4 regions of the Salirhabdus salicampi genome follow, and region 3 is predicted to be linked to each of the others. Evidence: riboswitches for the same ligand, from Rfam matches in the RefSeq annotation. Region 3 holds a riboswitch; each other region holds the start of a gene.
What was found. Region 3 has a riboswitch for cyclic di-GMP ahead of NLW78_RS00680 (hypothetical protein). Riboswitches for the same ligand answer to the same signal wherever they lie in the genome.
Positions count from the first base shown of each region.

Region 1: it holds a riboswitch for cyclic di-GMP, as region 3 does, so the genes downstream of both, NLW78_RS02810 (EAL domain-containing protein) here and NLW78_RS00680 (hypothetical protein) in region 3, are expected to answer to the same signal.
Region 2: it holds a riboswitch for cyclic di-GMP, as region 3 does, so the genes downstream of both, NLW78_RS13715 (sensor domain-containing protein) here and NLW78_RS00680 (hypothetical protein) in region 3, are expected to answer to the same signal.
Region 4: it holds a riboswitch for cyclic di-GMP, as region 3 does, so the genes downstream of both, NLW78_RS05950 (hypothetical protein) here and NLW78_RS00680 (hypothetical protein) in region 3, are expected to answer to the same signal.

Region 1 is NZ_JANBWE010000001.1:531,416-539,179, reverse strand. Features, by position in the region: gene NLW78_RS02815 (hypothetical protein) at 1-19, shown strand, start outside; gene NLW78_RS02810 (EAL domain-containing protein) at 49-2,202, opposite strand; cyclic di-GMP riboswitch class I at 2,368-2,457, opposite strand; gene ilvA (threonine ammonia-lyase) at 2,630-3,646, opposite strand; gene leuD (3-isopropylmalate dehydratase small subunit) at 3,643-4,224, opposite strand; gene leuC (3-isopropylmalate dehydratase large subunit) at 4,239-5,657, opposite strand; gene leuB (3-isopropylmalate dehydrogenase) at 5,685-6,791, opposite strand; gene NLW78_RS02785 (2-isopropylmalate synthase) at 6,837-7,764, opposite strand, start outside.
Region 2 is NZ_JANBWE010000005.1:85,749-93,512, forward strand. Features, by position in the region: gene NLW78_RS13710 (hypothetical protein) at 2-886, shown strand; cyclic di-GMP riboswitch class I at 1,163-1,244, shown strand; gene NLW78_RS13715 (sensor domain-containing protein) at 1,311-3,158, shown strand; gene yhdJ (adenine-specific DNA-methyltransferase) at 3,265-4,152, shown strand; gene NLW78_RS13725 (SAM hydrolase/SAM-dependent halogenase family protein) at 4,303-5,145, shown strand; gene NLW78_RS13730 (DUF2680 domain-containing protein) at 5,217-5,552, shown strand; gene NLW78_RS13735 (NAD(P)-dependent oxidoreductase) at 5,662-6,543, shown strand; gene NLW78_RS13740 (ketopantoate reductase family protein) at 6,699-7,634, opposite strand; gene NLW78_RS13745 (serine hydrolase domain-containing protein) at 7,708-7,764, shown strand, end outside.
Region 3 is NZ_JANBWE010000001.1:131,366-139,129, reverse strand. Features, by position in the region: gene NLW78_RS00685 (DUF5667 domain-containing protein) at 284-1,207, opposite strand; gene NLW78_RS00680 (hypothetical protein) at 1,222-1,740, opposite strand; cyclic di-GMP riboswitch class I at 1,809-1,893, opposite strand; gene NLW78_RS00675 (pyridoxamine 5'-phosphate oxidase family protein) at 2,620-3,219, opposite strand; gene NLW78_RS00670 (CarD family transcriptional regulator) at 3,568-4,044, opposite strand; partial or broken gene NLW78_RS00665 (SpoVR family protein) at 4,327-4,785, opposite strand; partial or broken gene NLW78_RS00660 (FMN-binding negative transcriptional regulator) at 4,863-5,473, opposite strand; gene paiA (spermidine/spermine N(1)-acetyltransferase) at 5,495-6,013, opposite strand; gene pdxR (MocR-like pyridoxine biosynthesis transcription factor PdxR) at 6,502-7,764, shown strand, end outside.
Region 4 is NZ_JANBWE010000001.1:1,125,251-1,133,014, reverse strand. Features, by position in the region: gene NLW78_RS05955 (GTPase) at 1-1,750, opposite strand, end outside; gene NLW78_RS05950 (hypothetical protein) at 1,773-2,738, opposite strand; cyclic di-GMP riboswitch class I at 2,839-2,927, opposite strand; gene NLW78_RS05945 (hypothetical protein) at 3,034-3,309, shown strand; gene NLW78_RS05940 (hypothetical protein) at 3,346-4,023, opposite strand; gene NLW78_RS05935 (hypothetical protein) at 6,003-6,365, opposite strand; gene NLW78_RS05930 (hypothetical protein) at 6,380-6,574, opposite strand; gene NLW78_RS05925 (SMI1/KNR4 family protein) at 7,418-7,744, opposite strand.

The DNA of each region.
Region 1 (7,764 bases), 400 kb from region 3:
TGGACCTGGACTATGGTAAACAGAGAACGCTTGGTTTTCCAAGCGTTCTTATTGTTTGTTTTTATTTTTATATTGTCTTTTCAAAAAGCTAAAAGCGTTCGTATCAATAAACCAACCTTCTACAGATTTAGGTGACTGGGTTACTAAATGTTTTAACGTTTTGAGTAAGGAGTTCAATAGTTTCTGATCTTTTTCAGATAACTGAAATTGAACACCGTATTTATATATATCGAATCCAACATTCTCTGACCAAACGATTGTTCCTGAGAGCGTAATAGTCTTGCCACATAGGTTGGTTTCAAGGGTGTAAAGTACATCTGTTTCTAAATGTAATGGAGATATAAATTTCAAACCTTTAACACTAATATTTTCAACTAATACTTCAGCAATTTCCTCACTTTTCTGTAAGGATGGTTTACGAAGTATTGCTTTCAGGGGTAAGTGTAAAATGACACGCTTGTGTTTCCGTTCATCCGTTATGTCCTTTTCGTTTTTTGTTGATAACATTACTTTTTCTTCTAGGAAATTCGTCATCTTTAGATCCATAACAGGTTTACTAAACAGGTACCCTTGTACTTCATTACAACCGTTCAAACGAATTAAATCGTATTGTTTGACTGTTTCAATACCTTCAGCAACAACAGTCATGCCTAAGTCTTGTGCGAGATTAATAATATTTTTCACAATGGTAAGATCTCTTTCATTTTTTTCAAGATCTCGAATGAATGTACGGTCAATTTTTAACGTGTCAATAGGGTAACGTCGTAAATAGGAAATAGAAGAATATCCGGTACCAAAATCATCAAGCGCAATTCTGAATCCCATCTCCTTCAATTTTTCTAATTCTCTTTTCACTACCGTTTCAGCTGATAAAATCGACGATTCTGTAATTTCAATTTCAATAAACTGAGGAGACACACCTGTATCTTCGATAATTTTACCAATTGTTTCCGTTAATCCTTCATTTAAGAAATTCTTTGCAGATAAGTTCAGGGAAATCGTTTTTACATCATATCCATCTTGCTGCCACCTTTTAAGTTGAGTACAAACTGAGCGAAACACAAATGTAGAAATATCATCAATCATATTCCCTTGTTCCGCAATACTAATAAACTCAGCCGGAGATACAATCCCCCATTTCGGATGGCGCCAACGAATTAAAGCCTCCGCACCAACAATACGATTCATCGGTAACGCTAACCTTGGCTGATAAACCATGAACAGTTCGTTCTTTTCAATCGCATAATGTAGGTCCTTCTCTATAGATAATAAGCGATATGATTCATCGTTCATTTCCGGTGTATATATTTGATAATTGTTCTTGCCATAACTTTTCGCTTGTCTTAACGCAGCATTGACATGGTACATAATTGTATCAAACGTTTCCCCATCCTTTGGGTAAAAGCATATTCCCATACTAACAGTTAAAAAGATTTCTTCTGTTCCAATCGTAATGGGCCTTTCGAATTCTTGAATAATTTGCTGAAGCAACTTCTCATACGACAAATTTTTTGTAGTCAGTACCACTAAAAATTCATCACTTTCCAAACGGAAGAAAACACCATTTTTACCTGTGACATGTTGTATTCTTTGGGCGGCAACTCTTAATACTTCGTCCCCAATCATATGACCTAAAGAATTGTTAATTCGTTTAAAACCATCTAAATCAATATTTAACACTAATGTCTTTTGTTTGTTTTTTTGAATAATATGGGCGAAATATTTTTGCAATTCCTTTCGGTTAGGTGCCCCGGTTACTTCATCATAATTAACTGTTTCTTGTAATTTTTTTTGTATCAATTTTTGTCTCGTGTTATCTTGAATAATTCCAACTAATTGAACTAACTCATTATGTTCATTCAAAATAGGGATTGTTTCATCTACTACCCATACAATGTCCCCATTTGGTCTTACAATACGGTATTCATGAAGCAAGTTTTCCCCTGACCACAGCTTAGCTTGACGGTCTTCTACTACAGATTGATCATCGTGATGAATAAATTTTTTCCAGAGATCGGAATTATTAAAAAACACTTCTTTATTTACACCGTAAATGTACTCTATTCCTTTTGAGACATATAACACTTTCTTCTCAATCACATCGTATGACCAAATGCCAACACGAAGATGATTAACAATTTTACTTAGCTCTTTATACCAACCATTAGCAGATTGATAAAACGCATCATTATCTTTTCCCACTAAATACTCTCTCCTATGAATCTTGATTTTACCCCGCTTACACTTTCGCTAACAATATGTATCATCGAAAAGTATCCTAGCTACTAAGACTCTTCTATTTTCACACAAAAAAAGCACAATGATTCAAAATTGAATCAGTTGTGCTATCAACTGTGCATTCAATTTTGCGGCAACCCGGCTACCATAATTTCATACGAATCGTTAGGCCCGTGGCTTTGCGTCCCAGTTTTTCAACATGGTTTGCCAACTTATCACAAGATTGTATTTATAGTTATTTAGTAATAGGTAGATAGTCTTGTATAATGAATAAAATTATACGTTGTTTATAAAAAATGTTCAACTACATTTTGCTAAATATTTTGTGAATAGGTAGAAAGAAATAATAAAAAAGAAGATTTCATTCTGGAATGAAATCTTCTTTCTCTCTTTATGATATATTAATCAGTTGGTTTTGGTTGGCTAACGATTGTATATGTGCCATCTTTGATAAATCCATATTTCCACCACTTACGATCACTCCACAATGCTGTGATTGAAGGCGATGGCCGTGAACGAGTAATGCTGCAAAAGCACTTGCTCCTGCACCTTCAATTAAAGTTTTACTTCTTTCTAATGCACAAATCATTGCGGATGCAATGTCTGTATCCGAAACGGTTACGATGTCATCAACATATTGTTCTATAATGGGCAATGTTAAAACTCCTGGTTTTTTTACCGCAATTCCGTCAGCAATCGTACTAACTTGTCGTAAAGCAAACGGCCCTTGCTGGTGATAGCAGTTATACGTAGCACTAGCACCCTCAGCTTGAACTCCAATAACCTTGATTTTCGGATTAATAAACTTGGCTGCAACTGCAATACCACTTATTAATCCTCCTCCACCTATTGGGACGATTAACGTATCAAGCATTGGTTGTTGTTGGAGCATTTCCATTGCAACTGTACCTTGACCTGCCATTATATCAACATCATCAAAAGGATGGATAAATACACTATTGGCTTCCCGCTGTTCTTTCATGGCGGCTTCATATGCCTCTTGAAATGATTCACCCGTTAACACAACTTTAGCCCCATAACTCTTCGTTGCAATCACTTTCGCTTCAGGTGTCTTTTCCGGCATGAATATTTTTGCTTCAATCCCTTTTTTTGCTGCTGCTAGAGCTACACCTTGTGCATGATTACCAGCAGAAGCTGCGATAACTCCCCTAACAGCTTGTTGCTGCGTCAGTTGGGCAATTTTATAGGTAGCTCCACGTACCTTAAACGCCCCTGTTTTTTGTTGATTTTCCATCTTAAAATAAATGTTCTTACCTGTAACACGGTTCATCGTTTTTGAAGTTGTTAAGGGAGTACGATGTACGACATTCCCTAACTGTTCCATCGCATCCGTAATTTTTTGTCCATTTAAGCAATTCCCAACGTCTTCACTCTCCTCAATTATCATTTTACTTTTTCATACTGCTCAATTTTTTGTTCGTGAGTTAAGGTAACAGCAATTTCATCCCATCCGTTTAACAACATTTCTTTCTGATAAGAAGAAATGTCGAATTGTTCGTGAAATCCATTTTCATCCTTAACCGTTTGATTTTCTAAATTAACTGTAATGCTATAAGAAGTGCTTTCCGCGTTATTGATCAACGTTTCCACACCATCTTCACTTAATATAACTGGCAGTATACCATTTTTAATACAATTATTGAAGAAAATGTCAGCAAAGCTAGGTGCTATAATAATTTTAAAACCATAATCAAGTAATGCCCATGGTGCATGCTCTCGAGACGATCCACATCCAAAGTTTTCACCAGCTACTAAAATGGTAGCGTCGTTGTATTTCGGATTATTCAACGAAAATTCTGGTCGTAGATTGTCTTGTTCGTCGAAGCGCCAATTGTAAAATAAAAATTGACCAAACCCTTGACGTTCAATTCGTTTCAAAAATTGTTTTGGAATAATTTGGTCTGTGTCAATATTTGCACGGTTTAATGGATATACAAGGCCTTCATGTTTGCGAATCGGTTCCATTCATTCCCCTCCTCCTAACTTAGAGCCGGTTTTGCATATTTTCTAACGTCAACAAATCGGCCCTCAATCGCTGCTGCTGCAGCCATTTCAGGACTTACTAAGTGCGTTCGAGCACCATTTCCTTGACGTCCTTCAAAGTTTCGATTTGATGTTGATGCACACCGTTCTCCTGGTGGGACGATATCATCGTTCATTGCTAAGCACATACTACAGCCGGCTTCTCGCCATTCAAATCCAGCCTGTTTAAAAATAACATCTAATCCTTCTTTTTCGGCTTCCATCTTTACAGTAAAGGAACCGGGTACGACAATCGCTTGCACATTCGGATGGACTTTTTTCCCTTGAATCACGTTAGCTGCTTTCCGTAAATCACTTAGGCGTGAATTCGTACAAGATCCGATAAATACATGTTCAATTTCAACTGAAGAAATTGGTTGATCAGGTTCTAGACCCATATAGGATAGAGCCCTTTCAATATCTTCTTTTTTGCTTTCTTGTTCAACTGTTTGTGGATTCGGTACTGAGGCACTTACAGGTATACACATTCCTGGATTTGTCCCCCATGTTACTTGAGGCTCAATTTCCTCAGCATTGATTTCCACTGTTGCATCGTAAGTTGCTCCCTCATCAGTGGCCAATGCTTTCCACTGTTCCACAGCAGCTTCAAAGTCCGCTCCTTTTGGTACATGACGTCTTCCTTTCATGTAGGAAAAAGTTGTTTCGTCAGGACTAATTAATCCTGCTCTAGCACCAGCTTCAATGGACATGTTACACACTGTCATACGTTCTTCCATTGACAACGAACGAACAGCTTCACCTGTATACTCAATAACATATCCTGTCCCGAAGCGAATACCGTATTTAGCTATGATTGCTAAAATAAGGTCTTTTGCTGTTACACCAACCCCTAGTTGGCCATTTACTTTTACGTTTAATGTTTTCGGCCTTGCTTGCCATAATGTTTGTGTAGCTAAAACGTGCTCTACTTCGCTCGTTCCAATACCGAATGCTAGCGCTCCAAAGGCTCCATGAGTAGAAGTATGGCTATCTCCACAAACAATCGTCTTCCCCGGCTGTGTTAAACCGAGTTCTGGTCCAATTACGTGGACAATCCCTTGATCAGGATGATGAATATCGGCTAATTCTACGCCAAATTGCTCACAGTTTTCTTTTAACTTTTCCATTTGTGTCTTTGAAACTTGATCTTTAATTACATGACGATCACGAGTTGGTACGTTATGATCCATCGTAGCGTACGTCCGATCCGGTCGTCGTACTTTTCGTCCCTTCAACCTCAAGCCTTCGAAGGCTTGAGGAGAAGTAACTTCATGGACGAGGTGAAGATCAATGTACAACAAATCCGGTTTTCCATCCTCTTGATGGACTACGTGCTGATCCCATATTTTTTCAATGATCGTCTTCGGCTTTGACATATTGATCAACTCCTTACTCATTTCCGATTAAGAATAACAATTCATAATACTTTCCGTTGCATTGGTGGAAGAAAGAGCATCAACAAGACGTTCTGTCATTTCCTTCGTTCCAACTATTTTTCCATTTTTCACGTGTAGATCTGCTGTGTGATACCCTTCGTTTAAAACGGACTCCACTGCTGCTTCAATTGCTAAAGCCTCTTCTTCCATTTGGAAAGAGTGACGCAACATTAAGGCTGCAGATAATACCATTGCAACTGGATTCGCAATTCCTTTTCCAGCTATATCCGGTGCAGAACCGTGTACTGGTTCATATAATCCTACACCATCTGAACGTAAGCTTGCTGATGGTAACATTCCTAATGAGCCAGTTAAAACAGAAGCCTCATCACTCAGGACATCCCCAAATAAATTTTCCGTTACGATAACATCAAATTGTGTTGGGTTTGTAATGAGTTTCATTGCAGCAGCATCTACTAGTAAATGCTCCACTTCTACATCTGGATAATCCCTGCTCTTCTCTTCTACTACTTCTCTCCAAACTCGACTCGACTCCATAACATTAGCTTTATCTACAGAAGTTAAATGCTTTCGCCGTAGGCGTGCTGCTTCAAATCCTTTTTCTACAATTCTTTCAATTTCAAATCGTTGATAAACTAGAGTATCAACGACTTCCTTGCCATCATGTCTACGTTCACTAGGCTTACCGAAGTAAATGCCTCCAGTTAGTTCACGAACAATTAATAGGTCGCTCCCCTTCACAACTTCCTCTTTTAAAGGTGATGCATGTAGCAGCTCTGGAAAGCCTTTCACAGGACGTAAATTTGCAAACAATCCTAACGCCTTTCTTATGCCTAGTAATCCTTTTTCAGGTCTTAAATGAGTTGGATAGACATCCCACTTCGGTCCTCCAACTGCCCCTAACAGAATGGCATCCGCTTTTTCACAAGCACTGATCGTTTCTTCCGGCAAAGGTGTTTCGTGTCGATCTACTGCAACTCCACCAATATCATAAGTTTGAAATACAAATGTATGATTAAACTGCTTCGCGACTGCATTTAATACATCTTTGGCAGCATGAATGATTTCTTGCCCGATGCCATCACCAGGTAATAAGGCAATTTGCTTTTTCATGACACATACCTCCTATGGGTTATTAATAAATAAAAGCGAGTAATGTTAAATATGTGCCTGTTTCTGTTCGATATTTCTATCACTCATTAAGACGCGATTAATGGCGTTGATAAACGCGTTTGCTGATGCTTCCAGTACGTCTTGGGCAGTGCCACGTCCGTTTGAAATTTTACCATTCACTGTAAGGGTCACATGGACTTCCGCTAGTGCATCACGACCTTGACCAATAGAATTTAATTGGTAATCAGCTAGATGAATATCCTCTTGAACTAGTGATTCAACCGTATTGTAGATTGACTCTACACTCCCTTGACCTGTTCTTGCCGTCTCTACTCGGTTCCCGTCTGGTGAGGTAAGGGCAACAGTTGCAGTTGGTAAATTGGATGAGCCACTTTGAATTTGGAATGCTTCTAACTTATACTTTGGAACATCAACAGCATCTGTTTGTAAATCCATTAAAATAGAGAATAGATCGTCATCGTTAACTTCCTTCTTTTTATCAGTTAAAAGTTTAAACGCATCAAAGGCTTCTTTTAATTTATTTTCTTCCATTTGGAAGCCGAGAGATTCTACTTTATTTTTAAATGCATGGCGACCTGAATGTTTACCAAGCACGAGATTGTTAGAATCAATCCCTACCATTTCCGGGGTAATAATTTCATAAGTGGAAGCATGTTTTAAGACCCCATCTTGGTGAATACCTGATTCATGAGCAAAGGCATTACGTCCAACGACCGCCTTGTTCGCTGGGACAAACATACCTGTGAATTTGCTAACAAGATCACTCGTACGTTTAATCTCTTTTAAAACAAGATTTGTGGAGTGCTGATATTTATCATTGCGAATATTCAACGCAACCGCCACTTCTTCAATAGCTGCATTACCTGCACGTTCACCGATTCCGTTTATCGTTCCTTCGATTTGTGTTGCTCCATTTTCAATCGCTGCAATGGAGTTTGCAACAGCCATTCCT
Region 2 (7,764 bases), on a different contig from region 3:
CATGCAAATTTATAAAGACCAAGCCAATTACCAGCCATTTTGGAGAAATCAATCTTATAACACTACATATCAGCAACAACCAAATCAACAAAACAAAGTGACAAACCACCCCCAATTAAATGAAACTAAAGGATTTCAAAATGAAACAGGTAGTCAAAAGAACAACTTGCAAAGTATGCAAAATGTGCTGAATAACTACTATTCTATGAAATCAGGTTTTAATAGTAGTGGTGACTTGAAGAAACAGTTAAATCAATTGGCAGAAAAGAGTATATCTTATCGTGTAGATAAGCATTCTGAAAAGTTCGAATCGAAAGTTCATAACTTTAAGATGGAGATAAGTCGCGAAGCCCACGAAGCATATAGTAAAAGTCGTCAAAATAATTCTGCGGCGCATCCATCTGAAAATCGTAACAATGCAAGTGTGAATGGACAAGCCAATCGCAATGACAAAGCAGCAACAGCTAGTAACGGTAAGAATATCTCAAATGAAAATGCTGATAATAAAGGACGCTCTCAATCTAGTGCAAATGATGAGAATCGATCTGCTTCAAATCATACAGAAAATGAAACATATACGAATCAAGTTGAAAACCGTGGTCGAACAGAATCTAACGTAAAGAATCAATCAAGAACGAATTATACTGAAAATAATTCGACTGCAAGTGGTAATAGTAGTTCCAGTACAGCAGCTACTGAGGCGGCCCGTGGTACACAAGTACAAACTAAAGATACGAACGTAGAAGTGCAACGTGGCGACGGTTTTATGTATAATCAAACCGATAACACAACGTCTCAAGAAGGTGTATCTAGTAGAACGTCGGTGCAAAATGACGGCACATGGGAAGGTATGAATACTTCTGTAAATAAAGATACAACAGTTTAGAATACAGAAGTACAAACCGAGTCCAATAAAGTAGGCACATGGGAAAGTATGAATAACGAGACTACAGTCGGCGTAACTAATGGTGAAAATGTATTTAATACTGGACCAATAGGATCTAATATAGACTATAAAATGTAAATATGAATAATAAAAAAGTGAAGGTATAACCTTCACTTTTTTATATAGTTGAAAGAGGTAGAGGAATGGATAAACATAACATTTACAATGTGTGTAGGGCTATGGTACTGTTTCTTTAAGACTACTAAAAATTAAAAATGGATGAAAAGGCAAACCTACAGAAATGTAGTGACGCAAAGCTAAAGGGGCTAACGTTTTACTATGCCAGCCAGCTACCGTTTTATTAAGGGACATCCGTATAAAACGGATGTTTTTTATTTATATTGATGATTGGGGACACGAGCCGATGAAATATATTGGACGCTTAATTATGTTAGGAGTTGCATCCATTAGTGTTTTCGGTTGGACCAGCTATGACTTTTTTTATCATGGGCTGTTTTCGCCGACGGAAATACTATTAAAAGGTGTTTATTTTCCTTTTGCTTGGTGGGCTGGCTACCAGTTCGATAAAGCAAAATTTTTAAATAAGAAAGTGATAGAAAAGCAAAATGAATTGCAGGATACATTTGAAAGTATGACATCTGCGTTTTTATCCCTTGATAAAAACTGGCGTTTAACTTACGCGAATTCAAATGCTCTTAAACTTTTAGAAAAAAACGCTAATGATATAATAGGAAAAATTATTTGGGACGAGTTCCCTGAGGCAGTTGGATCTACCTTTCATATAAATTATTACAAGGCTCTCAATGATCAAGTAGAAGTACATTTTGAAGAGTACTATGAACCATTAGAGGCTTGGTTTGAGGTCCGTGCATTTCCGACAAAATACGGGTTATCAGTGTATTTCCATGACGTAACTAGTAGAGTTGAATGGCAAAGAAAAGTCGATAAGCTTGCAAAGCATGATATATTAACAGGCTTACCGAATCGTTACTATCTCACTGAATATTTAGAGGAAATATTGAATGCAAAAAATCATGAGGATCATGTCACTACACTACTATTTATCGATTTAGACCGCTTTAAAGCTATTAACGATTCTTTAGGACACCATGTAGGTGATGTGTACCTTGAAAAGACTGCAGATCGTATTAGAAAGCTCGTTCCTTCAAATGGGTTCGCTTCTCGATACGGAGGAGATGAATTTGTCATTGTGTTAAAACAAACGAGTAAAACCGATACAGAAGAGTTTGTGAAAGAGGTAATCGATTATTTAAATCAACCTGTCATCGTTCAAGGTCAGCAACTGTACACTACACCAAGTATCGGTATTAGCGTTTACCCTCAGGATGGAAACAGTACAAAAGAGTTATTACAGAAGGCAGATCAAGCAATGTATGCAGTGAAAAAACAAGGGAAAAACAACTTTCTATTTTATTCTCCTAATTTTATGTTATCGTCTAGCAGAAAAATGTTAATTGAGAGTGAGTTACGCAAAGCAATCGAACATGGGGACCTATCTGTACATTATCAACCACAGTATAAAATAGGGAACCATACGATAGTAGGTATGGAGGCGTTAGTGCGGTGGGAGCATGAGACGCTTGGCTTTATACCGCCATCTGAATTTATTCCTATTACAGAGGAAATAGGATATATTCATAAGCTTGGGAAGTTTGTTTTCAAAGAATCTTGTAAGCAACTACAACATTGGCATACTCAAGGTTTTAACGATATTAGTCTATCTGTCAACGTTTCCACTATCCAATTTAAAGATAGGAACTTTATGAATGATATTCGCGAAATTTTAACGGAAACAAATGTAGACCCGCAATATGTACAAATCGAGATTACTGAAAGTGCATTGCATAATTACGAACAAACAGAACAAGTGTTACAACAGTTAAATGAACTTGGTGTAAAAGTATCAGTAGATGATTTTGGTACAGGTTACTCATCATTAAGTGTATTACAACAATTAACGATTCACAGGTTAAAAATTGATAAATCATTTATTGATGGGATCCATGCAAAAAACCATCGGAGTAAGGCAATAGTGAAAACGATTATTGATATGGGACATCACTTGAATTTAGAGCTCATTGCAGAAGGTGTTGAAAATGCTGAACAATTAGCGTATTTACAACAAAACCAATGTGAATATGTGCAAGGATATTATTTCAGCAAGCCACTGTCAGCTTATGAAATTAACGTACTGCTCGAAAAACACAACACGTTTCATCAATCGGTGTAGAAAAAAAGGATACATGATGTATCCTTTTTGTTTTAGTTGTCAGGGGTAAGATTGGAAAACAAATCGTGATATGATAGAGATAAGAAAGCTTATAGAGGTGGAATAAATGTGGACAAGCATATTTAATCAATTAAATTTTCCATATGAAAGCAGTACGCAAAGTTTTGTAGGTTTAGGGGACTCACTTACTTTACTGCAAAAAATGAAGGACGAAACGGTCGATTTAATATTCGCTGATCCACCGTATAATATAGGTAAAGACTTTGGGAATAACCAAGATACGTGGAAAACAACGAGAGATTATGTAGAATGGTGTAAAAGTTGGATTGATGAATGTTTTCGCGTATTAAAGCCTAATGGAACTTTTTATTTCATGACAGCTACACAACATATGCCATACTTAGATATATACGTGAGTGAGCATTATCATATTTTGTCACGTATTATTTGGAGTTACGATAGTTCGGGTGTGCAATCAAAGAAACTGTTTGGTTCTTTGTATGAACCAATTATTATGGCAACTAAAAATAGCAAAAGTAAATATACATTTAATTATGAAGATATTATGGTGGAAGCTAAGACTGGTGCAAAACGGCAGTTAATCGATTATCGAAAAACACCACCACAACCATACAATACGAAAAAAGTGCCAGGAAATGTCTGGGATTTTCCTAGGGTAAGATACAAAATGAACGAGTACGAAAATCACCCTACCCAAAAGCCAGAGAGCTTAATAGAGCGTATCATTAAAGCGTCAAGCCATGAAGATGATTATGTACTCGACCCATTCTCAGGTTCGTTTACGACGTCCTCAGTAGCTGTAAAACTAAATCGAAAAGCGGTTGGGTTCGATATTAATGAAGAATATTTTAAGATAGGATTACGCAGGACCGGAATATCGAATGTTTACCAAGGTGAACATTTAGAGAAAAAAAAAGTTCGGAAGACGAAAAACAAGTCGAAGCGAGACCATGATATGATGAAAGAAACTTGATATTTATAAAGAAATAGTACATATGTAAATCTATATTAATAATTCGTGGGGTTCGTTAATATATAAATAATTGTATAAGGTGATTTTACCGAAGTATTCGTCCTTGTCGTCTTGATAAGGACATCTTTTTTTATTGAGGAGGGTTAGCAATTGGGAAATTCTTTAGTATTGCAATCTGATTTTGGTACAAGTGATGGAGCCGTTAGTGCAATGTATGGAGTGGCGAATACAATAGATCCAACATTACGCATTTTTGATTTAACCCATCATATATCACAGTTTAATATATGGGAGGCATCCTACCGTTTAGTTCAAACTTTACCCTATTGGCCAGAACATACTGTGTTTGTTTCAGTTGTAGACCCTGGAGTTGGTACAGACCGACGTAGCGTTGTCGCGAAAACGAAGACGAATCATTATGTCGTAACCCCTGATAACGGAACGTTAACCCACCTTAATCAACAGTATGGAATTGCTGAAGTTCGGGAAATTGATGAAACAATCAATCGTTTCCCCAAATCGGAAAATTCCTACACTTTTCATGGTCGGGATATTTATGCTTATACGGGGGCGAAATTGGCATCTGGAGTTATCACTTTTGCCCAGGTGGGACCATCAGCAGAAGAGGATATTGTTCTATTACCAATGTTTGAGTCCCGAATTGAAGGAAATAGTGTGAAAGGAAATATTGATATTTTAGATGTTAGGTTTGGTAATGTTTGGACAAATATTAATCGCTCATTATTGCATGATCTTAATATTCAAACTGGCGATATGGTTAAGGTGAAAGTATACGGAGAGTTAGGAACCATTTTAAACAAACGTTTGATCTATGCCCGTACGTTTGGAGAAGTACCTGTAGGTGAACCTGTCATGTATGTGAATTCGATTGATAAAATAGGTATTGCCATAAACCAAGGATCTTTTGCTGATCTATATAATATAAGTATGGGTAATAAATGGTTTATCAAAATTACAGCCTACGATAGATAAACATGATGTATACTCCTTTCCAAATTAAGAAAACTAAAGAAAACTGTGTATCATTGGAAGGAGTTCAGTTCATGAAAAAAATGTTTTATGTTTTTATTGTTGCACTAACATGTATACTTCCATTTTCCAGCATGGAAACGACTGTAAATGCCGAAGCGGAAGGTGAGAAGGGAGAAAAAATTACCCTTACAGCTGAACAGCAAAAAGAAATGGATCAATTGTATCAAGAGTTAATTGCTAAGCATAAGGAAATCATCGAAAAGTATAAGGAATATGGTGTATGCTCAGAGGAAAAGGCACAAAAGAAGATGACACGCCTGGACAATTATTATGAAAAACTAAAGGTGAATGGATTTGTGCCAAATTGGGATCATGATCATTGGAAGAAAAATAAAGCGACATATTAAATGGAAAAGTCCTTATAGATGATCTATAAGGACTTTTTTATGTAACAGAGCAGGGTTCACATAAACTATTATTGAATAGGTATATAAAGTGACAAAAGGAGGAACGGATATGCCTAGCAATAACTCGATTGGATTTATTGGGTTAGGAGTTATGGGGAAAAGTATGGCTCAAAATTTAATGAACGCAGGTTATCAACTTAACATTTATACAAGAACGAAAGAAAAAGGTCAATCACTGCTAGATAAAGGGGCTAAATGGCGTGAAACACCAAAAGATGTAGCTGAACATTCCTCTATAGTGATTACTATGGTCGGGTACCCTTCGGATGTGGAGGTCATCTACTTCGGAGAAGATGGGATATTACAAGGTGCAAAAAAAGGATCTTATCTTATTGATATGACGACATCAACCCCCACACTTGCCCAGAAAATATATGGGCAGGCAAAAGAGCAATATCTATTTGCCCTCGATGCTCCTGTATCAGGCGGAGATATTGGTGCTCAAAATGGAACCCTTACGATTATGGTTGGCGGTGAAGAAACTGCATTCCGTGAAATGAAGCCAATTTTTGAAGTATTAGGTAAAAATATTGAATATCAAGGTTTGGCAGGTGCAGGACAACATACAAAAATGTGTAATCAAATTACAATTGCCTCGAATATGGTAGGGGTATGTGAGGCTTTAATATACGCAAAGAAATCTGGTTTGCAATTACATAATGTATTGAAAAGTATTAGTTCAGGTGCGGCAGGAAGTTGGTCGTTATCAAACTTAGCGCCACGGATTACGGAAGGGGATTTTGAACCTGGTTTTTATGTGAAACATTTCATTAAAGATATGGGGATAGCATTAGAAGAGGCTGAACGCATGGGAATTGATACTCCAGGCTTACAGTTAGCAAAAAAGCGGTATGATCAGCTACTTAATATGGGAGAAGGAGAGAAAGGTACACAAGCGTTGTATAAATTATATGAACGGGAGTCTATGTAAGTAACGTACACAAAATTGTGTGCGTTTTTTATATGTTGAATCAGAAGGGCTCTCTCCCCTTGGATGATGTATGGATTTCGTCACAACAGGAAAACTAATTTTTAGATTGATTGTATAAAAAAGATAGCACCCTTTACCAGGGTGCTAATAATATTTTATTCTGTTGGGCTACCATGTTCATATGGTTTTATAACACCGTGTATTGTTTTAATCACCGGTAATTCAATGCCAATTTTTTTAGCTAAACGCAATGCTCCCCCATGAAGGTGATCGACTTCAATCGTTAAACCTTTTCGCTTATCTTGGTGCATAGAAGAAGTGCCATCATTCGGGAATTGAAATAAAAGGTTTACGGCATTTTCAACATGATCCTCAGTAATGAGTGCATCATATCCATTGGCAAGCCGCTTCATCTCAAGCAATGTATCTTTAGCGACTTGTAATGTTTGGTCATTGTCACGTATCGGTCCAATAGGTAAATTCGTAGCTGTTGTAATACCGGAAAAGGCAGTAATAAACATATATTTGTTCCATAATGAGGTTAATATATTTTCATGTAGTTCATTTTCCATATTCGCTTTGTTCGTTATTTCATGAAATTGCTCACAAAGTTGTTCTTGGGAACTATGTAATGGTCCGAATACGAAACGGTGTTGCTCACTCGTGTGAACAACGTGGCCTTTTTTGTCCAATGTTGCAATGATGAAGGCGAGACCACCAATTACGTTCTCTTCCCCTAACTCTGTTTGAAGAGTATCGATATGCTCAATTCCGTTTAATAAAGGAATTACCTTTGCTCCTTTTTGGACAAGTGTTTTTAATTGAGGTAACGTCCCATCTAAGTGATATCCTTTAACCGCTAACAAAACGATATCTGCAGAATCGATATCTTGAACATCTGTTGTGTAGGAAACGTTTGGTAATGGGTAATCCCCTTTTATACTTTTTATTGCTAGACCATGTTCACGTAGTTCAGTGGCTCGTCGTTCACGTACAAGGAATGTTACATTCTCTCCTACTTCTTGGAGTCTCCCGCCAAAATAAACACCTAAAGCTCCTGCCCCAATGATTACAATATTCAAATGATCCACCTCCACTTTTTTATATCATATCATGAAAACGCTAACTTTTGGAATGAACTAGCTTAAGAAGGAGGTATGCACAATGAAAAATAGGATACCGATTGAAGGTTATATTGATGCCCGATTTAAAAAAGTGAAA
Region 3 (7,764 bases):
GACCTAGTGTTTTTTGCCTACTAACATGTCAAATACCCCCTTAATATATAGGTATTTATACCTGTTTTCTTTATACATTTCCATGAAACCCGCTTTTTATGACCTTTTTTTGTAGAGGGAAGTGTAGGGGAAAATAAGGAGGTTCTATTTGAGGGCTTTACACATGGCTTTAGTACAGACCCTTCACATTTGTTCCATTGGGTTGTTACACCGTTTCTCAATACCCTAGAAATTTCTTCTCAAAAATAAATCCGCATATGTTTCCATATGCGAATTTCGTTACTTATTGTCTACCGTTAGAAGCATTGTTACGTTTGTTCTGCCCTTGTTCTCCTGCAACATTAGCTTTCTCAGGTTTCTGAGCCTCGTTACTACTTTCCCGTCCCTGAACTTCCCCTTCACTTTCTTCAACTTCTTGTTCTTCGGCTGAATCTACATCGTTTGCATGATTCTCTTTTTGCCCTTGAGCCTTTTCATTCGCGCCACTTGCACGATCCTGAGCTTCATTCTTTCTCTCTTCCCCTTGTTGTTTTGCGTCATTTGCACGTTCCTGAGCTTCGTTCTTTCTCTCTTCCCCTTGTTGTTTTGCGTCATTTACACGTTCCTGAGCTTCGTTCTTTCTCTCTTCCCCTTGTTGTTTTGCGTCATTTACACGTTCCTGTGCATCGTTTTCCTTTTTTTCACCTTTTTGGTTAGCTTTTTCAGCTTTCTGCAAAGCTTCTGCTAACTTTTCCGATGCTTTTTCTTGGTTTTCAATAGCTTTTGAAATTCCCTGTTTAGCTTCTGCCGGGAGATCTTCACGTTCTAATAACGCTGTTAAACGCTCTGTCCGTTCTTTACTCTTTACCGCAACAATTGTTGCTATCTCTGTAACGTCTTTTCCTTCTTCTTTCGCTTCTTCAAGCTTTCTCTCAGATTCTTCTAGGTGTTCATTATAATCTTCTAATAACTCTTCCGCCTTCTCTTCATCACCTGTTTCAATTGCTAGCTCAGACTCATCTAGACGGTCATCCGCATATTCATCTTGGAGTAAAGCTTTGTCCCCACTATCTTCTGTCAACTCGTACTCCACTTCCTCCATTAAACGTGTTGTATCGTATAAGTCTGAGTTTGGATCAACTACCTCATCATGTTCATCTGCAAAAGCTTGTCCACCTGCTAAAACTAACCCTGCGCTCAACGTTACACTTAATAATTGTTTTTTCATTTTTTATCCTCCCCTTATATGGAAATATTGTTTAATAATTTTTCGATTTTTTCTTTGTTTGCCTCGTATTCCGTTACAGGAACCATAAAAGTAAACACGTAAACATTATTATGTTCTTCTCTTAAATAAACCTCAGTTTTTATACTTTCGTTCCGCTTTGACTGAAACGATAAATAATTATCTTCTTCCTGGATGATTTCTACATCACCTGCTCCTGTTTTCAACTCTTGTTTTACTTCATCAAACGATTTTTCGTTTGGTACTACCGTTAAAATTGCTTTAACCTTGTCACCATTCAACATAACATTTAAACGATTGGAAGCTAATTTTTCATCAGTAATTTCCCAACCAGTTGTTTCAAAAACTGTAAGTTGGTCAGATTCATACATAGCCAATTGTTCTGGCTGGTCCCCGCTGGGTTCCTGTTGTGGGGGTTGCTCCTCATTTAGTGACTGGTCGCTTTTTTCCCCACCTCCACAAGCCGTTAACATAATAATAAACAGCGTAGAAATCATTAGTGTACTTTTCATCATCTCTTCACTCCTCTCAACAACGTCTAACAAAAGACACACCCCGTTTTAAACAAGGTGTGTCTTGTACAAACGGTAGCTGGCTGACATCGTCTAACGACTTTAGTCCCTATAGCTTTGCGTCCCTAACTTTCGCTAGGTTTGCCCTTATCAATATTTAGTTAGCACCATTATGGTTAAAAATATCTAAAAATCAATAAAGATTATTTCCTGTTGTGTATAAAGTTCGTAGTTTTCTTGTCTTTTTTGGGGGTGGTTATAAATTTTTTCTAGAAATATTTTAGAAAATCCTCAAATAGATATGATAAAAAGAAAATTGGAGGAAATCACATGCATTACTTCCCACTTATTCTTATACTATTAGTAATTTTCCTTAACGGTTGTCACTAGGTTCCCCATCCGTCCGGGTATCAAAAGACTCATTCATTACTAGCACACACTCGTTATCTTTCCGTTGCGTTTATCACGTAATATCTATCAGGTGGCGACCACATTACTTTGTAATATCATTTTTCACGTCATCTAATGAATTTTCCTTAATATCTTGGAAGCATTTGAAGATCCATTTTGCCTTAACTTGTATCGAATTGCCCTTTTCATGTTGTCGTCGAGCTTGTCATATAACCAAATCGCTTTGATTTCATCGGCGGTGATAATCCTTCTGTATAGTTTAGAAACCACCCTATCATCCGAACTCATTTAAGACATTTCTCCTTTTCTACTATTCTTATTCCGTATTATATACAATTATAGGTTAGTTCGCACATATTTCGTTTATTGTTTACTGGTACATTGTAGTTTTCTTTTAATGTTAAGATAAAGGATCCATCTTGATTTTTAATAAATCGTAAAGGAATACATTTCTATAATATAAAAACATATTTAAAAATTTTTTCTTTGTTTTACTTTAAAAAAATCTCCACCTTTTTGTTTCTCATCATCAGTTCCCCAATGAATTTTTTTGTCCATCTGTTTTAGCTTTGGAATATGTTTTGAACAGTGGATATACGCTTCATCAACTCTGATAACTACCCAACGTTCTGGTTTATTCCCTTCTTTTTCTTTAATATCATCAACCATCTTCTGTATCATGTTTAGTGAAGTCAATTCCTTATTTTCTATTATAGAGGCTTTACCATTGACGTGTAATCCAATGTTCTGCTCAAAGAAATCTATAAACATTAACCCTATATGAGGATTTTCAATTATGTTTCCTAAACTTGCCATAACACCATTTCCTTTGTACTCGGGATATATTAATGTTTTTTCATCAATAACCCGTACGAAACCTGCTGAGCCAGCTCTAAAAGAAGAATCACAGTTACCACTTGAATCAGCGGTTGCAATAAATACCATTCCTTGCTTTGATATAAACTCTGCCATTTCCTCATTTACGTAATTCAGCATTTGGTTTTCATAAAATGAGGCTGCTTTCTTTGTTGTTCCATATTGTTCTTGAAGTATTTTTTCACCTCTCGACATGTTTCCCGCCCTTTCATATATTCTTTTTTATATTTTAGCACATAGAAATGGGGAGGGTATTATTCAACTGATTATTATGAAATAAACCCGTTTAAGAAACCTGTCATTTTACTTCAATACAAAAAAAGCATTACCGTTGTTCCAGTAATGCCACCGTTTGTTGAATGTTGTAATTCCATAACAATGAAAGATTCTGTATCTTTCACCCTACATCCAGAGTGTAGACATAACAAAAGAGGTTAATAATTCTTAAAGTGAGTTGAATTTCGTTGTCCTTGAAATGTTTGACTTATTCCGAAAAAATCAGGCTATTTTTAGGGAGATATAAGACATGACCTAAAAATAGCCTTAACAAAAACCCTTTATATCATTTTCAGTAATCCCTTTAATTAATTTCAGTTCACTAATTAAAAATTCATGTGCGTTATCCAACATTTTTTTTTCGCTTGTATTAAGTGCTTTCTCTTTCTTCATACGCAGTAAATCACGTACAACTTCAGCACCTTCTTGTATTTTACCCGTTTTTATTTTGTCCGTGTTCACTTTAAACCTCTGTTTCCACGGTAATAATCTATCTGATTCTCCATGTTGAAAAATGTGTATAATGTGTTTTAATGCCATTATGTCAGTAACTGGGCGTATACCTGAGCTCACTATTTTATCCGTGGGAATCATGACCTGCATATTACTAATTAACATGTTTATAACATAATACTGTTGTTTTTTCCCCGAGATTTCCTTTTCTTCAATAGCTTTAACTGTACCTGTCCCGTGCATTGGATAAACGATGTTATCGCCAACTTGCAACAAATTATCCACCTCCATATATGGTAACCTGCTTAAGCTTAACACATTTAAAATATTTTAGCAAATATTTTATAATATCATAATTTTATTTTCAGTGTCAACGATTTATTTCGAGAATTAAAACAGAATGAACTGAAATTATGATTAAACCTAAATCACTCCGTGAAAATATACTACTACTGTTTAAACAAAACATTCTATCACAATTAAGGTGTACTGTTTGTTCAAAAAACACATTTTCTTCTTTATTCCAAACTTCTCGGCCCCGTTCAATAAACAAAAAGCCGCCCTTCAGGCAGCCTACAAATAACGCTTCTTCACTTTATCAGAATCACTTGAATACAGCACATTTCTTCCTTCCACAACGGTTTCCAGATGGACGGTGCGTCCCCACAGTTGATGAATATAAGGCGTCGTTTTTTCTAAATAGTTAAGATCTTACTCTGTTCCTTCGTAGTGGTGTTTCAAATACAATTCTCCATTTCTTTGGTAGTCTTCATTTTCTACTGTAATGTATGGATATCCTCCATTGACCCGCATGGTGATAAGCTAATCCAGAACTTCGGTCCAATCCTTTTCGATTACTTTATAATCTCGCCCTGAGTTTGGGGTAACCCCCTGTCGTTTCATTTCTTCCGTTGGATTATTGTACCGCTCCTCAATATCTTCAAAGATGGTAATACCGAGACAATAAGGATTAATTGATGTCTTCGATGACTGAATTATTCTTGAGTGAAGCTTCGCGAATTCAATTAGCTCACTTTCTATCCATAAAACGATTTACGGATTTTTCATATATAGTTCTCCTTCTATAATCATATTAAGCTAATTTATAATCACTCTCTTTTCTTCATAACTTCTGCTAATGCCTTAGAATTTAAATCTTTTTCCTCATATAATTTATCAATGATGTTGTGGTAGTCTTCTTCATTTCTATTTGGGCTTAGTTTATAAGCAGCTTGGACTTCTTGCACTTTAATTTTAAAACCAACAATACCCTTGATTTGTTTTTTCGTTTGTGAAGAAAGTTTCTCCCATAAAACTGGATTCCTACGATGCTTTTCATATTTCTGTAATAGTAGTGTTAGGTCTTCTTCCAATTCTTGTTCACTCATAATACTAGCTGTTCCATATACATGGGTGATTGATAATTCCATGTTGGTACATTTTCAGACTTATACCACGATGATGAAATGTAAGCATGTGGACCTTGATACATAATAAGTGCATTTTCGTTATGATCCTCGAACGTTCTCCATTGAGGATTCGCATAAGCCATATGTCCAGATATAAAGTATTCATCCCCGTGATTATGTAACTCCAAAGGCAAATGGGTAGCAATAGATTTACCTTGTTTTGTCGTTACAATCGTTCCAAAAGAATTCATCATAATAAATTCTCTAATTTCATCAAAGTCAGTTACTTTAAAATGTTTAGGAATAAACATGATAATCCACCTTTCAAAAAATCATTTGAGTTTTTTGATCATTATATAGTCGGTTTGTTCTTCATCCCCCATATAAAAAGAGTGGGATCCAGTTTGAACAAACCCCATTCTCTTATAAAAAGCAATAGCATTTTCATTTTTTTCCCATACGCCTAGCCAGATTTTCTTTTTATTATGTTCAATCGCAATTTCCATTGCTTTATTTAGCAGATATTTACCAAACCCATGTTTTTGAAATTTGCTTTTTAAATAAATTCTCTCGATTTCAAGCGATTCATTACCCATTTCTTCAGACTGAGCATCATTGGTATTGACCTTTAAATATCCAGCGACTTCATTATTAAAATAAATAAAAAAGAATTGCGAAGAAATATTGGATAATTCTTTTTCCAACTGTTTAAAATTAAACGCCTTTTCCAAATAAGCTTTCATGTTTTCAGATGAATTCTGACCTTTGAATGTATCGTTGAAAGTCTCAATACTTATATCTTGGAGTATATGTAAATCATCACGTTTGCACTTAATTATTTTTATCGTCATTTCAATATCTCGCTCCTTAAATAATCAATATTTCTTGTTGCCTTTTTTTACAAATTACCGTTTTATCTATGTTCTTTCTTACCCTTTGAAGAAGATTCAAGATGGTTTCCTCTTCACATCCAGAAGGTGGAAATCTAATGATTATTCTTGTGTTTGAAAAGCTAATCTTAATCCTAAACCAATAGAAGGCATTCCAACGGCTTTTCCAAACCACTTGGAACTCCACCTGTTACTGTTTTAGTAATTGTTAAAAATACAGCTGGACCTGACGTTAAAAATAACACCAAAACAAAGAAAATAAATGTTGTCATCTATCCAATACTTCCTTTCGTATATACTTGATTAGACCCCTCCATGATAAAGCCTTTGCAATCTGGCTAGCTGCTTTTTTTTACAATTTTATGTTCTATATGAGTTATTCTATTATGCAAACTGACATTAAAAAAGGTACAATTATTAATAATTTTACATGTCAAAGGTGATCGCCAATGAAAAATGCCATTTTTGCATTTAAGGATGACTCTCCCAAGTACAAACAAATCTACGAGCAGTTTAAAATATTTATAGAAAGTGGTGACATACTAGCTGGTGACCCACTGCCATCCATTCGCCAACTTGCAGATTCCCTTCAAGTAAGCCGCAATACGACATTAATGGCTTATGAGCAGCTTGTAGCTGAAGGTTATATCCGTGGAGAAGGTCGAAAAGGGTATTTTGTAAATGAATTAGATCCACTTTTATTTCAAAATGCCTCAGTTCTACTTCCTAATAAAAAGCAAACAAAGTCTGTGACACCAGCCCAAATCGATTTCCGAGCAGGAGCCGTAGATCAAATCAATTTTCCCCTGAAAATTTGGAGAAGAATAGCAAACCAAGTTTTAACATTACAGGAGAGTTATCGATACGGGGACCCCTTTGGTGAACTGTGCTTGCGTGAACAAATCGCTACATATTTATTCCAATCTCGGGGAGTAAAAACAGATCCAAATGCAATTATAATAGGCAGTAGTACCCAACAAACGTTAATTTATCTCGGACAAATTCTGAAGGATAATTTCAGTAGCATTATTGTAGAGGACCCAGGTTATGATGGAGCAAGGGAGGCTTTTCAATTTCACAATTTCTCGTTTGAAACTTTACCAGTATATAAATCAGGTACTGATTTCTCAAAATTAGAACAAATTACTCCAAGGTTAATCTATGTAACACCCTCCCATCAAAGTCCAATGGGAGTAAGCATGTCTATCCAACAAAGGCAAATGTTAATTCATTGGGCTAACAAGAATGATGGTTTTATTATTGAAGATGATTATGATAGTGAATTTCGCTATACGCAACAACCATTTCCAGCACTGGCATCCATTGATTCAACAAGAGTCATTTACTTAGGGAATTTCTCAAAGTCCTTTCTCCCGGGAATCCGTTTAAGTTATATGGTTTTGCCACAAAAACTTTTAAAGCGTTATAAAAATCAATTTCTTCATTTTGAGAGTACCACTTCACTTCTTAACCAGCTTACAATGGCTAAATTTATGGAAGATGGAGAATGGATTCGCCATATTAAACGAATGCGTCTTGTTTATAAACGAAAAATGCAATGCTTAGTTTCAGAATTAAAAAAACAATTCAAACAAAATATCTCTATTATTGGGGAGCAATCTGGTTTGTACCTACTAGTTAAGATACATCTAAATCGTTCAGAGGAATGGCTAATTGAACAAGCTTCCTATTTTGGTGTTAAGGTGTATCCT
Region 4 (7,764 bases), 990 kb from region 3:
TTTTTAATCCACCGCTTTTAAACAATTTTGCTATTCCTTTATTAATCCCTAGAGCACTTGTAAGACCTGCAAGTAATAAACCAATTGGTCCAAAGATTAACCCACCAATTGCAGCAAAGCCTGCACCCGACACAAAACTCAGATCATCAGTTTCTAAAGTTGTTGAATTAAGTTTGTACGACAGGTTGCTTTGAGAAACTTTATCAATATCTTCAAACATTTTATTTAGTGAGTCTGTATCAATATATTGATATTCTGTAAAGACTACTTCATAAACTAATTGTTTCATCAAGCTTTCAATTTCGTTGATCCAATATTTATGAAAATTTTCTAATTCGGGTTGTAATTCTTCAAGACAGAAGAGGTAATTTTTTATATAATTTTCTCTTTCATGGTCAGTCTCCAACTCAAATAATACTTGAGCATGATTATTTATACGAATTTCAGTATTTTGAAGAAAAGTATCTATTATATCTTTCAGGTTGTTTTTATAACTTTTCCTAACTGTATTATATTTGGAAAGAATAGACTCTTTTCTATCATTATATTTTTGTTGTTCATCTCTCAATCTATTTAAATATAACTTTAATGGAAAAGAATTATCTGTCGCGTTATGTAAAATTTGTTTAATCCCTACTTCTCTACTTTGAAGTTGGATTTTTTGTGCATTTTCATAGAAATTTGCATTTATAGCTTGAATTAGTTTTTCGATACCACTCTCTTTTTTCTGTTGTCCATCATTATTAGTAATACTATCCAAAGCCTGCTTCGCGGATATACATATAAAGTTTTTAAAATGTTTCCCAAATACATTATTTGCTTCAGTTAAAACCTTGTTTTCTGCTTCTTTTCCACCGTTTCTTCTTACTAAATCAATTCGGTTTAAAACTGTAATTATATTATCCGTCTTTCCACCGATTTTTTTTAATGATTTTTCTAGTTCATCAATCATATCTTTGGACTTCTTTGCAGCCAACTTAGTTGCATCAAGTATCCAGATAACTCCGTCTGCTTTATGGTAGTATTTTTGTACACTTACAATTGTCTCTCCAGAAAGGTTTTCTTGAACAAGACCCGGAGTATCAACAACCATAAACTTTTGGGATAAATAGTTAGTCTTTATTGGCCATCTTACTTCAACTACATTTGATTGGTATAAAAACTCTTTTTTAAGATATTCTTCCGTTTCTTTAATCGCTTCTTTTGTCTTTAATTCAGGCAAGACTTTTTTTAACTCGGCTTTAACTGTCCTTCTACTCAGTTTTGTTTTTTGCTCTTCCTCATCTATAAAATGCTTGGTCTCCTCAATAGACTTGTAATCTGTTTCTCCATTTTCATAGACAATTAAACAATTCCCATCATTTAGAGTGGCATCGTACACGTCAACTTTCCAAGTTTTTGGTCTTACATCCATATCAGCTACATTCTGTTCAAGTAATGCATTGATTAAAGTGGATTTTCCATAATTACCCATACCAACGATAAATAATTCGAATTTCTTATCTAATCCTTCTGTTAGTTCTTTTATTTTAAAACTAAGAGCTGTTAAATCTTGCAGCATAGGGTGTACTAGTTTCGCACTTTCATGGTTGACTTGCGAATTTATTTTCTTAATTGTATTATTTATTTCTTCCTGTAAGGCATGAAAATGATTCCTCATTCTATACTTTAGTAACTGTCTATTTTTTATAGATATTAAATTTTTTATATGTTTGTTAGAGGTGTTCATTTGATTTTTATGCTTAACCATTATTAATTCCTTTCAATTTATCTTAGATAACTAGTGAAATGATCACAACTATGCCTAACCCTATTATTATCTTATTTTGAAAATCTAATTTTTCCTCTAAGCTTTCTCTTAATTTATTTGTGTTATTTTGGAGCAATTCAATATCTTTTTTCATTGCACCTATTTCCGACTTATAATTATTGACGTTTCTTCTCAACTCAACTTTTGTGTTATTTAACTCTCTATTTACTTCTTGTAAGCTCTCATGTTTTTGATCAAGCTCTTCTACTTTTTTGCTGTATTTTTGATAAATCACATTAAGTTTTTCATTAACAGTATCTACAATTTTATCGGATAACGAATCATAGAGATCATTCACATTCGAGTATATTTTTTTTCTAGCTTCATTTAATTCGATTATCAATTTATCAATATGGTCATTAGTTTCTATGACTTTTGGTAATTGAACTTCATACTGTTTATATAATTCATCAAATTTTTTTAAAACTTCTTCCTCTATCACCTTATTACTAACTTCCCCTATTATGGATTTAGTGTTATTAAATAATTCGACTTTTGTATCTTGTATTTTTTTAATTAATTTTTGTAATTCATTAGAATTTTTGTCCATCAGAGGGAGTTGCTTTTCATATTCATTTTTAATTGATTCTAATTTTGTGAATACAGTGTCTTCTATTGTTCTATTACTCACTTCTAAGATAAGCTTTGAGATGTTTTGATATAAATCTTGTTTTGTTTCTAACATTTGATCAGATACAATTTTAATCTTCTCAGTTGAATTTTCAAGCTTGGGAATATATGTTTCATACTTCTTATATATTTCGTCTAACGGTGTTGATACAATTGATGCCATAACATTTCTGGTAATTTCTTGACTTAAATGTTCAACGATTTTTTGGAATTCAATATATAGGTTCTCTTCAGTTTCATCAAATACATCATTAACATTAGTACTTTGGTTACTGTCTGTTTTTGTTTTCTGTGACATATATTTTCACTCCTTAATATTTAAGCTCACTTTTTTAACTGTTTAAATCCATAATAAAAGTCCCCAACATAAAAATGTTAGGGACTACCTCTTTAAAGAAATGTGCAACCTGGCAGTCGTAGTTACGTATGCAACCTTAGACCCATGGCTTTGCGTCCTTATTTTTCAATAAGTTTGCCCTAAACAATATTTTTATTATATGGTTAAATATAACTAATGTACTATAAATTTACCAAATTTTAATACATTAAACAATAGTTTAATGATTTTTTAACCTTGAAAGGGACGGAGGACAATGGCAATAACTGTTTTTATAGTTTATGGAGGCGCTCTTCTTATCTATGCTTTACGTGCATTACTAATTAAAGATAAAGTAAAAGGAAAAGATAGTTTCGGATCAATGAACATTTACTTAACCTTTAAACGAATTGGAAGGTTAATCTTATATGGAATTGGCTTAATGTATCTATTTCTCTTCATATCACAACCAGGTGCTATCATTCCATTCTTAGCCTTTATTGGTATTATTTTTTATATTGTAAGGACTATTCGTAGAAATATGATTAGTTAATGATGAACTCATAACCAAGTTAATGTAAACGGTATATTAATAGTGGATATCTACCGCTACTGCATATGTGTTTGGATATGTATCTTTAAGTTTCTGTATATCCTTTTTCCATAGTTCTTTTTCATTTTTCTGATCTCCGAGTATCGTGTGATAAGGATCATCAATCCACATGCCATCAGGGGTAATAAAAGATAACGGATTTAACCCATCTGGTAAATCCTGAAATTCTATCGTATTATTTTCTAACGTGTTTTCCAGTTCAATATCTTCCTTTCCTGTGAGTAATCCATCCCATCGGCCACCAATCACCCACCAATCCCATCTTTCATGAAGGTCAAGTTTGTCCATATACCAACCAATACCGTTGCACACTGAGCAATCCAAATCAGGTGTATATCGTTTGGGGTGACTCTTGTACGTGATATTATATATATCATCCCACTTTTGTCGAAATTGCTCCCATTCTAAGCTGTTAAAATGACCTGTAATACGTGCTTGTTTACGTAATTCTTTATGCTTGTCCCCAAGCCAGCCGATAGCATCTTTAGCAATTTTATGTGCTTTTCGTCTTGCTTCTTTCCCTACACACTCACATTCTCGTTCCCAAGATATTTCATTTGGATATTTATTTGCCTCATAAGTAGAAAGTAAAGATTTAAGCTTATATTCACTCAGTTGCTCCTTATCGATTAATACTATAACTAGTTCATGCATAAAATCATCGCTCCTTTTCAGTACCATAAATTGCATTAAAAAATCTATCGTCAAATTACCCTTTCCTTACATAAGCGGCTATAAGTGTCTTTTCACACCTTCATCACTATTACTGTCGCTACCCTGAATTTCAGGTTCATGGCGTACTCGCTATAAAAAAGAGATATAAAAGTAAAAAAAAGTTGATTTCTGATAGAGACAATATTAGACATTTTCGAAAAGGGCATACTTATCCCAATTCAATTGTCTAATACTGTCCACAGGTTATCGAAAATCAACTCTTTTATATTATGTGAACAATCTTAATTTATTTAAAATCCGATTTAAATAATAAATTGCGAATTCCTGGGAAATGTTCTAGGTAAATTCTAGTCATTTCATCTGTATTATAAGCTCAATTAGATAAAACAGAGGCTGTTCCATAAAAACTGTCCTTTACTGACTCGTATTGTAGGTCGTACCTTAATCTGATTGTAAAAAGGCTTTATATATAAAAAGGCTCTCTATTGGTTTGGAGGGCCTCTCTTTTCTATTGATAATCTTTATCATTATAATTATTATCAGCATAGAATAACCTAATTACTATTCTTCCATCCCACGGTTCAAATTTCACAAGTTGATTAGTGGTATTTATGTAAAAATAATGAATACCTTCCCTATTCCCCTTAGAAATCTCTATGATAAACTCTACAGTTTATTCTTGTATGCAGTATAAGGGCCATGGATAACTTCTTTAACTTCCGATACTCGTGTAAATTCATATTGCGTTAAATTACATTACTTTTTACATAAATACGTTACTAATTCTTAAGAAATTATGTATCAAGGGAACGACCTTGTTGAACTATTAAATATTATTAGAGTTCAATTTTTCTATTAATTTCTTTTATTTAACTAAAGATCTTTAGTCTTGTAAATTGTCGCAATTTCACTTCTCTATAGCTACTTCAAGTAAAGAACCCGATTGAGTGATTGAGTAAAACACTTAAAGAAATTTATTTAATCTGTATAATATTATTGTGAAAATATTATTATCAATAGTCTTCGCAAGGGTTCCGGACCCTCTCCACCTTCTGCCAGTATTAGGTGTGACAGCGTTTAAATCTTTAATTAAAGATCTAGCTCTTCCTTTGATTAGAAGTCTTCACTATGTACCCTTTTGATTTAATTACATTTTCCACATAGGCAATAATTCACTCATCCGATCACGTTTATTTTCAAATATAAAGTCCAATGCTTCTTTATGATTCCATATATTTGTTTTGCTATATGTTGCAACTTTTTTAGAATATTACATTAAAATTCTATTAATCGGTATACCTCATTCGTAATATCAAAATAGTTTTCATTAATATGCGTTAATTCTATTTCCTTTACAGCTTCCTTTCATACAAATCGTGATCAGTCCAATTAAGTGTATTGTTCGGTAAATAATAATATCCCTCGATATTAATAGCTTCATCTACTCATTTATTAAATATCTATAGGGATTAGTCAGAAACTACGTTTGCCGAAATGGTCAACCTTACTCATCTTTTATTGTTTGTTTTACAACCAAAAATGAGAAGTAATCTTTATGCTAATCACTTTTTTAACTTAAGTAAGCATTGTCCGTACATCACTCGCTATTGTAAAAAAACTTAAATTATATCCTTCAGGTGTTTAGTGAATTAAAAACACCCACTATGGAATAGAGTCTCTATAACACAGTGGGTATTTAAATTTAAGTAGAGTATCCCTTATAGGTAAGATATGTAACCCCAAAACCTATTCATTTCACTAGTGATGGTATCATTTACCAAAGTTGTTGATATTATGAGCATAATATAATTTCCCTTCGTGCCTGTTCTACACCTTTTGCACACCAAAGAACGCTAAGAATTTCCATGCGTCAAAACCCATTTCGTTTCCCTCATATATACCTATTATAAAATATATAAGTCACTAATATAGAAAGAAACATGGGAATTTTTATACCCTCAACGTAAGTCTTCTTTCGGTACCAGTAAGGTTTCATTGTGGTAATCCGAATACACTTTTGCTATATCTAAGTCATAACGACTATCAAAGTCCCAGTCTTCAATTACTACTGTGTCTCCTTTTAGTAGGACGACAAATCTTCCTTCATCTATATACTTCGTAAGTAAAAGTTGTTGGATGTGAAAATCCTTATCTAATGCGTCTTGAGCAAAATCATAATGTGTTCTTTCTGATATAGCCCCGAGTGTTTCCTCTTTTACCTTAATAGTATCGCCGTTTTTAGGAATTGAATTTGAATAGATACCTATACCAAATAGAATTAAAATTCCGACAATAACAACACCTAAAAAGTTTTTATTCATCTCCCCACCCCACATTAAAATTCCGGAAAAGAAGGTCTAACGAATTCGTTGTAAACCAAGTCATCTTGCACTGTTACATGATTTCCCGTCCAATTTACTAAGATAATCTCGTTATAACAGTATTCATGTATTAAATAGTAGCCTGTTAGCTCCACATCCTTTAGACTAATTCGTTCACCAAATCGAACAAATTCTCCATCCTCTTTCATAATAGGTATTCCCACCACACCTACCTTATAGGTAAGATATAAACCCCTAAAGATGTTGATTTTATGAGTAATGGTAACATTTACCACAATCATTATCAATTGTTTTTTGACATTATTGATCAAAGATTAACTCTTATATAGTGCAATTATCTCTTTTTACTTTAATTTTCTCCGTTCTTCAACTTTCCGTCGATCCCTACGGTGTATTGCGGGTTCTAAGTATTTATCGATGTGGACGAAAATGGCCCCAATATTTACCGTGTATATGCCGTAACTTAATGAGCATTGCATAATTGAAATTGAAATTATTAACTAAAATTTTAAAATAATAGAAATAACAAGGATAAAAACATGTGATGTTATAAATCAAATGCATAACTATCTATTCAAAGAAGTGAAAAGAAGTATTAAACCAACATAAATATTTTTAATAAAGGCGTACATTCAGAAATTTCCTTTCTTATCCATTATTACCTATACCTATGTACGATTGAAAGGAAATATTAGCTGTATGAACCGAAGACAAACGGAATCTTTACAAAACAATCTTTATCATTTCGAAAGGGGTTTAGTTTTATAATTTGTTGACAATAATAAATAAAGTTATGTTCCCTCCACACGCTGAACATTATCGTTTCAATACTTCTTCTTCAAGCATCGCACCCCATTAGCTCAATAAGCAACAGCAGTTTTTGCGTTAAATTTTTGCATTTTTAAACAATGAAACTAGGTTTTCTGCTAATTGAGATTTTGTGAAATCATCGTGATATATACGATATACTCCTGGCTCATCAGAGTTCAGTCTGATAAATATGGGGTCTCCACTTCCGTGAGAGCAACTGGCTATATAACGTATCCGTCTTTTAATGCTGATGTTCCAGGTTCGTATTCGATATTTTCTTCAATTAAATCGTCCACACTCCCCCACATCATATGAGAAACACCATCATAATCCTCAATTGGCTCATCTTCTTGAATTCCAAACTCTGCACCAATTAAAGGAACTGTTGTATAAAGTTCGATGTACCATTTGGGTAATTTTACATTCAATTTTCTTTCTAATCTCTCTATATCACTTTCGCTTGCTGTTTTACCAACAAAGTTTGGATATTGCAATTTAATTATTTCAACTAAGCGATTGGCTTCGAAGATAGTTTCGTTATTTGTCACTATTTAAGACCTCCCAAGCT